One region of the Streptosporangium sp. NPDC006013 genome, then DNA from elsewhere that is predicted to be linked to it. Evidence: riboswitches for the same ligand, from Rfam matches in the RefSeq annotation. Region 1 holds a riboswitch; each other region holds the start of a gene.
What was found. Region 1 has a riboswitch for cyclic di-AMP ahead of ABZ260_RS03680 (hypothetical protein). Riboswitches for the same ligand answer to the same signal wherever they lie in the genome.

Region 1 (3,252 bases):
GGCAAAGCGCTGTTCGCGCCCACCGTCACCCGTCGGCTCATCGCCGAATTCCTGCGACGCCCCCACCCCGCCCCGGCCGTGCGAGACCTCGACGACATCACCCAGCGCGAGCGCGAGGTGCTCACCCTCATCGGCAGGGGAATGTCCAACTCCGAGATCGCCGAGCACCTGCACCTCACCGTCGGCACGGTCAAGACCCACATCGGCTGAATCCTGGCCAAACTGCACGCCCGGGACCGGGCTCAGCTCGTCATCGCCGCCTACGAAGGCAGACTCGTCAACCCGTCGCCGCAATGATCACCAAGCTCGCCGGCCCCGGCCGCGGTCAGGCCTTCCCGAACCGGCGGCCTGCCTCTGCGTGAGCACCTACCGACACGAACATCATTTCAGCTCGTGGACATGCGGCATCAGATGCAATACGCATCCCTTTAGTACATCGAGATGTGCGGGTGGTCGTAGTGGTTGGCGGTGATGCCGCCGCGGTTGGACATGGTTCTCCAGCCGGAGCCGTGGTTGATGCGCTGGCGCCAGATCACGTACTTCACTCCGAGCTTGGCCTTGTTCTTGATGGCCCAGGCGGCGATCTCGTCGCCGAGCGCGAGGTTGGCGGCTGAGGGCATCGTGCCGCCGGTGCTCATCATGAAGTCGCAGGCGCGGCCGAGGGGGTGCTCGCCGCCGTCGTTCGCGGACCGGTAGCAACCGACGGCGTACGGGAGGGCGAAGCGTCTCTTGACGGCCTCACGCATGATCCGGGTCCGGTCGGTGATGTTGTCGGCGCCGGTGGGGAGTTGCGGGGCCCAGCTGCCGTCGGAGCGGCGCCCGGAGCCGACGGGGGCGAGCTGGTCGAGCCTGTTCTTGATGTCCTTGATCAGATCTTCGACCTCGTCACGCTGGGTCTGCATCTCCTTGGCCTCCTCACCGATTTCGTCGGTGAGCCTGGCGGCCGTCTCGGTCGCCCTCTTCCTACGTTCGAAGCTCTCGGCGAAGCCCTGCAGGTGCGCGCTCTGCTGGGCGGTGAGCTGCTCCATCACCGCTGCTCCACCCATGTCGTCGGCGAACAGCAGCGCGGGCAGCCCTCCGATGCTGCTCTGGTAGCGGAGCTGGACTATGGAGTCGACCTGCTTTTCCGCCCTGGCGTAGAGGTCGGAGGCCCTGGCCAGGTTCTGCTTGGCGACGGCCTCGGCCTTCTGTGCCTTCTTGAGGGACTCGCGCTTGGCCGCGTATGCCTCGATCAGCCCGTCGACCTTCTTACCGAGCTTGGCCAGCTCGGCGCGGAGCTTGGCCTCGGTCGGCTTGGGCTCCGCGCTTCCCGCGGTGGGGGCACCGAGGGTGAACGTGGCGACCAGGCTCAAACAAAGGGCCAGAGCCGCATGCCGACGGAACGTGGGGGACGGGGCCGCCACGAACTCTCCTCTCCTTCCGCCTACCGGGTTAGCTGACGGGTTCGGGCTGGAGAACGCCCTTCCACCGAAGTGGTTTCACCCCAGGTGCGGTGGTTCCCCGGCTCCCGGGCGATGCGCCTGGGATTAGGCATATCGGCTGTTGCAGCCGATGTGGGAAGGATAGTAGTGGTAAACACAGGGTCACGCGACTTCAAGACGAGACCAATTGGTGATTAGTTCGTGACAACAGAGCGCAGAAGATGTGCTGCCTCCTCGGGCAGCACGTCGTTCACGAAGGCACCCATGGCCGACTCGGAGCCGGCGAGATATTTCAGCTTGTTCGGCGCGCGGCGGATGCTGAACAGCTCCATGTGCGCGTACGACAGGTCGCGACCGGTGTTGACCGGCGCCTGGTGCCAGGCCGCGATGTAGGGCATCGGCACGCCGAACAGCCCGTCGAGGCGGCGGAGCACGTCGGTGTAGAGCGGTCCGAACGCCGCGCGCTCCGCGGGCTCCAGCCCGACCAGGTCGGGGACCTGCCGGTGGGGGTAGAGGTGAACCTCCACCGGCCAGCGCGCCGCGGCCGGGACGAACGCCGTCCAGTGCTCGTTCGAGGCCACCACCCGGACCCCGGCCTCCCGCTCCGCGGCGAGCACGTCGGCGAACAGGTTGCCGCCGGTCCGCTCCCGGTGGCGCCCGGCCGCCCCGAGGGTCAGCTTGGTGCGCGGGGTCACGTAGGGGTACGCGTAGATCTGGCCGTGCGGGTGGGCCAGGGTGATGCCGATCTCGGCTCCCCGGTTCTCGAAACAGAACACCTGCTCCACGCCCGGCATCGCCGACAACTCCGCCGTACGGTCGATCCAGGCCTCCATGACCAGCTCCACCTGCTCGGGGGGGAGCATCGCGAATGAGGAGTCGTGCTCGGCGGTGAAACAGACCACCTCACAGCGGCCGATCCCGGGGCGGACCTCACTCAACCCGCCGACCTGCTGATAGTCGCCCAGATAGGTGGAGAACGAGGGGAACCTGTTCTCGAAGACCGCCACGTCGTAGGCCGCGGAGGGGATCTCGGTGAGGTTGCCGGAGGTGGAAGGGCAGAGCGGGCACTCGCTGGCCGGGGGTAGGAAGGTGCGGCCCTGGCGGTGTCCGGCCACCGCGATCCACTCCTCGGTCAGCGGGTCGTAACGCAACTCGGAGGCGGTGGGGCGGGGCGGCAGGTCGCGGCTGTCGACCGCTCCGCGGTCGGCGTCGTCGCGGCGGTCGAAGTAGAACAGCTCCCGGCCGTCGGCCAGGTGGGTGATCGTACGCTTCATCGGCCGACGCTCTCGCTCTCCTGCTGTGGCTCTGTGATGATCAGCTCTCCCACCGAGGCGGCGAGCTCCTCGCGGGCCTCCTCGGTCAGGCCGGAGTCGGTGACCACGATGTGGGCCTGGGCCAGCTCGGCGATCGTGCTGATGCCGACCGTGCCCCACTTGGTGTGGTCGGCGAGCACCACCAGGCGGTGCGCGGAGGCGACCAGCTCGCGGTTGGTCTCGGCCTCCAGCAGGTTGGGCGTGGTGAACCCGGCTCGGGCGCTCATCCCGTGCACGCCGAGGAAGAGGGTGTCGACGTGGAGTCCCCGGATCGCCGTGACCGCGACCGGGCCGACCAGCGCGTCGGAGGGGGTGCGGACCCCGCCGGTGAGCACGACCGTGCGATCGGCCCTGGGGGAGCGGTGGAAGACATCGGCGATCCGGATCGAGTTGGTGATCACGGTCAGCTCGGGCACGTCGGTCACGTGGTGGGCGAGTGTCCAGGTCGTGGTTCCCGCGGAGAGTGCGATGGCGGTGGCGGGCCGGACGAGCCGGGCGGCCTGCTGGGCGATCGTCTC
Region 2 (3,252 bases), on a different contig from region 1:
GATCGCCAGAATGATCGCGTCGATGATCCGCGCCACCAGGCGCTGCCACCACTCGGCGAGCGGGCCGGGAGCGCCGGGGGGACCGCCGTAAGGCTGGCCGTACCCCTGCTGCCCGTACTGCTGCTGCCCATAGCCGGGCTGCTGGCCGTAGCCCGGCTGCTGGCCGTAGTCGGGCTGCTGCCCGTAACCGGGCTGCTGGCCATAGTCGGGCTGCTGCTGACCGTACTGCTGCTGCCCGTAACCCGGCTGGGACGGCTGCTGCTGCCCGTAACCGGGCTGCTGGCCGTAGCCGGGCTGCTCGTGGGACGCCTGCTGCCCGTAGCCGGGCTGCTGACCGTACGCGCCGGTCCCGCCCTGCTGGCCATAGCCCTGCTGCTGGCCGTACGCGTCCGTCCCGCCCTGCTGACCGTACGACTGCTGCTGCCCGTACCCCTGCTGGCCGTACGACTGCTGCTGCTGCCCATACCCCTGCTGCTGGCCGTAGCCCTGCTGACCATAGCCGGGCTGGGCCACCCCCGGGCCGGTGTTCGGCTGCGATCCCTCCGACCGATATCCCATGATCGTCACATCGGGGTCGAGTTCGCCAGGGGCTCGGCCCTGGTTGTGCTGCCCGTAATCCGGCTGTCCCGAAGGTGTGCGACTGCGCTCGGGATCATCCTGTGGATACGGCGGCTGTCCGTTGCTCACCGCGTCACCTCACTTAGACTGCGCATGTGGCAAATGTCAGACGCACATGCTTGCTGCTGCACAAGGTATCGACATAGGAATCAACAGTCACCTTTCCAGTCAGTCATCTCTAAAGTCATCAGAGTCGGGCTCGTGTGTCAGGTGCAGCAGCATCCGGGTGTTTCCCAAGGTATTGGGCTTGACGTGCTCCAGATCGAGGAACTCCGCGACACCCTCGTCGTAGGAGGCGAGAAGTTCGGCGTAGACCTCCGGGGCGACGGGTGTGCCCTGGATCTCCTGAAATCCGTGCCGGGCGAAGAAGCCGACCTCGAAGGTCAGGCAGAAGACCCTGCGCAGGCCCAGCTCGGCGGCCGTGCGGATGAGCACCGAGACGATCCGATGGCCGATTCCCATTCCCCTGCGGGTCGGATCGACGGCAACGGTCCGAATTTCGGCAAGATCCTCCCAGAGAACATGAAGCGCCCCGCAGCCGAGGATTATCCCCTCCGCGTCAGTCGCGACCCAGAACTCCTGGATGTCCTCGTACAGGGTGACGGTGGCCTTCTCCAGCAGGCGTGGGCCGGCTCCACCGTAGGTGTCGACGAGCCGCCTGATGGCACGGACGTCCGGAGTGCGGGCGCGGCGGACCGTGACCGCCGGGGTGGCGCCGGGAGCGGGTGACCCCCGCTCCTCTCCCTCGGATCCGGCTCGCCGCTCCCCCTCTTTCCCGGGATTCGCGAACGGCACGGGAGAATGCTCCGCAAGCTGCTCCATGACCGATCAGCGTACGTCCTCTCCGGCCTTCAATTACGGCTCATCCTTAACTCTCGCCCCGGGGGCATCACGTGACCCTTGGTAGTTGGATTACCACGCTGGGCGCACGACGTCTCTAATGTGTCACAGCTCATCTTTGGCACGGTCCCGGACCTGGGAAGACCCGCGCCACGCCCGCCGCGAGGAAGGCAAAGGCAGCGTAATGGCCATGTTGATCATATTGGCATGTGATCTTTCCGTGACATTTCAGTTGCGAAACCTCTACTGAGTTCGCAGTTCTGGTTGAGCAGGAACCACGAGTGCACTAATCTCCGTGCTCGATGTCAGAGACGTAAAAGCCTGACCCGCCGAATCTCCCGACCAGGGGAACCGGGGACCCACCACGTCCTTCGGGGTGAATCCGAGTGCCACCGGCGCACCCGGTAGGGCTGCCTCCGGCCCGAACCCGTCAGCTAACCCGGTAGGCGGCCGAGGAGAGGAGCCCGTTGGTGAAGCGCATGCGCGACCGCGTAGGAGAGCACGCGGGCGGCGACGCCCGCTGTCGAGAACGCGCGCCGCGGAGGCGGAGTCGCCGCATGGCGGTCATCGGCCTGGCGTTCGCCATCATGACCCTCGGCACCCCCCTGGTCTCGGCCACGGCGGATCCCGAGCCCAGCCTTCAGCAACTGGCCAAGCAGGCCGAGAAGCTGCACGAGGAGATCGGCACGCTCGCCGAGCAGTACAACGGCGAGCGGGTCAGGCTCAAGCAGGCCCAGCGAGCCGCGGAGAGCGCCAAGAAGACCCTCGCGACGAGCGAGTCGGAGCTCGCGACCCGGCGCGCCAAGGCCACCCTCCTCGCGCAGAGCAACTACATGTCCGGCGGCCTGAACTCCGGACTCGCCTTCACCCAGGCGACCGACCCTGACACCTTCCTCGACCAGGCCACCACCAACTACGCCCTCCAGCAGCAGCAGAGCGAGGAGGTCGCCCAGGTCGGCCGGGCGATCGAGGCCGCCGAGCGGGCTCAGGCCGGCGCCAAGGCGAGGACCTCAGAGGTCAAGGTGCTCCTGGAGGAGATCGAGGGCAAGCGCAGCAAGATCGAGCGACTGGTCGCGCGGGTCGAGGGCGACCTGTTCAGCGAGGTGCGCACCAGGGCCGTCAGCAACAGGGGTGCCCGGGTGAAGGTCGACGTGCCCATCGTGGGCAGCGGCAAGGCGGCGGAGGCGGCCCGCTGGGCGCTCACCCAGCAACTCAAGCCGTACGTCTGGGGCGCCGAGGGCCCCAACTCCTTCGACTGCTCCGGGCTGGTCATGTGGGCCTACCAGAAGGTCGGCATCAGCCTGCCGCACTACACCGGCAACCAGTGGACCGCGGGCACCCACATCTCCAAAAACGACCTGCGCCCAGGCGACCTGGTCTTCTTCTACAGCGACCTGCACCACGTCGGGATCTACATCGGCGCGGGCCTGATGGTCCACGCGCCCCGGACGGGTGACGTCATCCACATCGCCACGATCGACAACCGGCCCTTCGCCGGTGGGGTGCGGATCGCCGACTGAGCGGCTGAGCCGGGCCGGTCACGGATCGTGAGCCGCCCGGCCCTTGGCCGGGCGGCGAATCCTGCCGTGCCGAGGGCCGGTCGGACGGACACCCCGCAGACTTGCGCCCCTCGGACGGTGCCCGCAGGTGCGGCGCCCGACGGCAACGCGGCGGGGCGCCACCGGACCGCGGTGGGCAGAACAGCCAAGGGCAGGGCCTAGATCAGGCGGCGGCGGGCCGCCCAGGCCACGGCCTCGATCGCCGTGGCGACACCGATGCGGTCGCAGATGCCTC
Region 3 (3,252 bases), on a different contig from region 1:
CCGACTGGATCGCCAAGGCCCACATCGACCAGCTCGAAATCCTCGACCCCTTCGGAGTCGAATGTCCGGGTCCGGCCCCGGCGGGAAGGCTCGCCGCCGATCCCGGCGTGGTCGCCGACTGGTACGCGGGCCTGGTGGCCGAGCGCAGGACCCCGCTCGGACTCGTCGCGGTCGAGCGCGGGGCCGACGCCCTCGCCGTCATGGGCTGGCAGGGCGCCCTGAACCACAACGAGTGGATGGTCCCGCTCGCGGCGGTGGTACGGAGCTGGGAGGACAGGTTCGGGGTGCGGCTGGTCGGGATGGGGTTCAACACCCTCGACCTCAGCGTCGCCGCGCCCCCGACGACCTCGGAACACGCCCTGCACGTCGCCGCGGAGCACTGGACGTTCTGCCCCGACAGCATCATCCAGGGCGCGGGGAGCCTCATCGACTACGCCGAGCAGATCAAGGGCAGGAACGCCTGGTCGTTCTGGTGGGACTGAGCTCGCCCGTCGTGGGTCCCCCCGGGGTGCCCTTCGTCGAGGGAGGGCTTCCTCGGGGAGCGTGGACTCCCCAATGTGGATCTTTGCGAGGGATCTACCTCGGGGTGATCTCTCCTCGGGCGCGGAAGGGCCTCGGGTGCGGGGCGCGGGGTGTGGATCACCCTCGCGCGACTGGGCCCCTCGTGGGCGCGGAAGGCCCTCGGATACGGGCCTCCGGGGTGTGAAACCCGAGATCGGCAAGACGTTCTCGCTGGTAGGGCGGTTGTTGGTGGGACGGGGTCTCCGATGGGCTTTTCTTGAAGCTTGTAGGTAGATCTTCTGGGGTTTTCATGACATTTGCTTTGCTTTGTCCGATTTCGGTGGGTAGTGTCCACGGATATCGGTTGGCGACCTGCCCTTCACAAGAGGGAGCGGCCGGCCGACGTCGAATCCCACCGGGCCCGCAGGGCCCAGGGAGCCGGGGAACCACTTTCCCGGGGTGAATCCGCCGCGAATGTGCGGCGGTAGGGCAACTCCATCGCCCGAACCCGTCAGCTAACCCGGTAGACGAGCTGGAGAGGAGATCCCCCTCATGGATCACCGCGTCACCGCGTCGGTGCCCGCCCTGCCCGTGCCGACCACCTGAACTTCATCTCCGTCCTTCGCCGCCGCGCCTGAGCGCGGCACCTGGACCGTGCTCCGCGTAGTGATCCGCTGATCTCGCCACGCCGCTTTTCCGAAGAGCGCGTCCCCGCCAGTGCACCCCTTGTCGTGTGTCGCAACTGGCTGCCCCGTTCCCTCGTGAAAGAGCCCCTTCCTCATGCGTCTCCCCTTTGACCTGCCCAAGACCGGTCTGATCAAGAACCTCTCGTACAAGAACCTCTCGTACAAGAACCGTCTCACCACCGCCGCCCTCGTCGGCGCGAGCGTGCTCGTCTCCGGCGGCGTCGCCTCCGCGCTGCCCGCCTCCCCCACCGTCGCCGCCCCCGCCTCCGCCGCCTCCCCCGGCGCGGACACCGAGGTGGCCGCCAACGAGGTCGTGCTCCTCAAGGGCTCGACCAGGGCCTCCTACTTCTGGGACGACTCCTCGGGCCGGGCCGGCGACACCGGTCTGCCGGCCAGTGGCAAGCCGATGCAGAAGGGCATGATCGCCAGCCCGAGCTGGCCCCTGTTCACCGAGGGCTACGTCGTCTACAAGGGCAAGAAGGCCAAGTTCTTCGTCGGTGACCGCGGTCCCGGCGTGCCCTCCAACGTGGGCGTCATGATCGACATTGACGCCAAGACCTTCGCCGACCTGACCGGTGGCCGGTTCAACCCCGCCACGCTCGGTGTGGACGGCAACGGCGGCATGGGCCACATCGACGTCAAGTACGTGGTCACCAAGTGGGGTGACGGCGTGGGCAAGAAGAACCACCCCGTGGCGTTCTCCACCGGTGCCTGGCGTTACCGGGACGCGAACCCGGCGAAGCCTCCGCAGACGGTCCTGGTCAAGGACGAGCAGTCCAAGAAGGCTGTGAAGACCCAGCAGGTGAGCCAGACGTTCGCCAAGCCCAAGATCATGTCCGAGCCCCTCACCGCGCCCGGGGCGATCGTCGCCGCCAAGCCGGTCGCCCTGTCCGGCGCCGGTGCCAAGGCCACCGAGCAGGGTGTCCGGGACCTGGGGGCCACCGCCCCGGTGGCGGCCGTGACCCCGGCCGGTCCCTCCGCCACCACGGCCGCCACCCTGGCCCTGGCGGGAGTGCTCGCCGCGGGCGGTGCCACCTACCTGGTCGCCGGCCGTCTCCGCCGCAGGGCGGTCGCTGAGCAGAGCTGAGGCCCGGCGCGATCTCCGGCCGTCCCGCACCGACGCGATCGATGAGCTCACCGCCCCGGTAACGCCCGGGCGGTGAGCTCCTGCTGTGGCCCGTGCCCTTTCTGAAAGGGCACGTGCCACGGCAGGATCAGACCTCGAGCCTCTCCTCGATGCCGCGCAGGAGGTGCCGCGCGAGCGCGAGGTTGGCCCGGTTCCGGTCGAGGGCCATGTAGATGAACAGGCCTTTGCCGCTCCGGCCGGAGAGCGGGCGGATCACGTGGTACTGCGTGCCGAGCGTGATGAGGATGTCCTCGATGCCGTCCTTGAGACCGAGCGACTCCATGGTCCGCATCTTGGCCTTGACGACCTCGGTGTTACCCGCGGCCGCCACCTGGAGGTCGAGATCCTTGGAACCGCCGAGCGCGCCCAGCGCCATCCCGCTGTTGTAGTCGACGATGACCGCGCCGATGGCGCCGTCGATCGCCATCATCTCCTTGAGAGAGATGTCCATGTTGCCCATTTCTGTCTCCGATCACTGGGTTATCGACATGCGCGAGGTGATGGCGGCCAATCTGGCCGCCGTCTTGCGGCCCTCCAGCCGGAGCAGCCCGAGGTTGGTCCCCGGGCGTGCCAGGACTGTGAGGACGATCTTGGGTCCGGCGGCGTAGCAGGCCGCGTAGCCGTTGGTGCCGGAGATCAGCGTCTCCTCGAAGGTGCCCTTGCCGGCCATGCCCGTCATCCGGCGGCTGAGGGCCAGGAGCGCGGAGGAGAGCGCGCCGGTCTGCTCGGCGGCGGTGTCGCGGCCCAGATCACTGGCCAGGGTCAGGCCGTCGACGCTGCACACGATGCTCCCGTCCACGTCGGGGATGCGCTCTCGCAGCAGCGCCATCTCCCGGCGTATCTCCTCACGCAGTTCCACCGGCACCCTCCTTCCGATCAGCTTCAGCGTCCGCAGCCTTATCGGCGGCATCGAACCAGGCTCAAGTCAGTGCCTCCAAT

Region 2: linked by a shared signal. The riboswitch ahead of ABZ260_RS39070 (NlpC/P60 family protein) and the one ahead of ABZ260_RS03680 (hypothetical protein) in region 1 are both predicted to bind cyclic di-AMP.
Region 3: linked by a shared signal. The riboswitch ahead of ABZ260_RS12765 (hypothetical protein) and the one ahead of ABZ260_RS03680 (hypothetical protein) in region 1 are both predicted to bind cyclic di-AMP.

What each region holds. Positions count from the first base shown of each region.
Region 1 is NZ_JBEXUE010000012.1:34,201-37,452, forward strand. Features, by position in the region: gene ABZ260_RS03675 (response regulator transcription factor) at 1-210, shown strand, start outside; gene ABZ260_RS03680 (hypothetical protein) at 429-1,352, opposite strand; cyclic di-AMP (ydaO/yuaA leader) riboswitch at 1,407-1,543, opposite strand; gene galT (galactose-1-phosphate uridylyltransferase) at 1,616-2,695, opposite strand; gene ABZ260_RS03690 (DeoR/GlpR family DNA-binding transcription regulator) at 2,692-3,252, opposite strand, start outside.
Region 2 is NZ_JBEXUE010000398.1:1,062-4,313, reverse strand. Features, by position in the region: gene ABZ260_RS39080 (RDD family protein) at 1-558, opposite strand, end outside; gene ABZ260_RS39075 (amino-acid N-acetyltransferase) at 787-1,440, opposite strand; cyclic di-AMP (ydaO/yuaA leader) riboswitch at 1,776-1,923, shown strand; gene ABZ260_RS39070 (NlpC/P60 family protein) at 2,016-2,978, shown strand; gene ABZ260_RS39065 (LuxR C-terminal-related transcriptional regulator) at 3,176-3,252, opposite strand, start outside.
Region 3 is NZ_JBEXUE010000063.1:637-3,888, reverse strand. Features, by position in the region: gene ABZ260_RS12770 (DUF4253 domain-containing protein) at 1-482, shown strand, start outside; cyclic di-AMP (ydaO/yuaA leader) riboswitch at 895-1,046, shown strand; gene ABZ260_RS12765 (hypothetical protein) at 1,282-2,274, shown strand; gene ABZ260_RS12760 (hypothetical protein) at 2,402-2,773, opposite strand; gene ABZ260_RS12755 (roadblock/LC7 domain-containing protein) at 2,786-3,172, opposite strand; partial or broken gene ABZ260_RS12750 (hypothetical protein) at 3,234-3,252, opposite strand, start outside.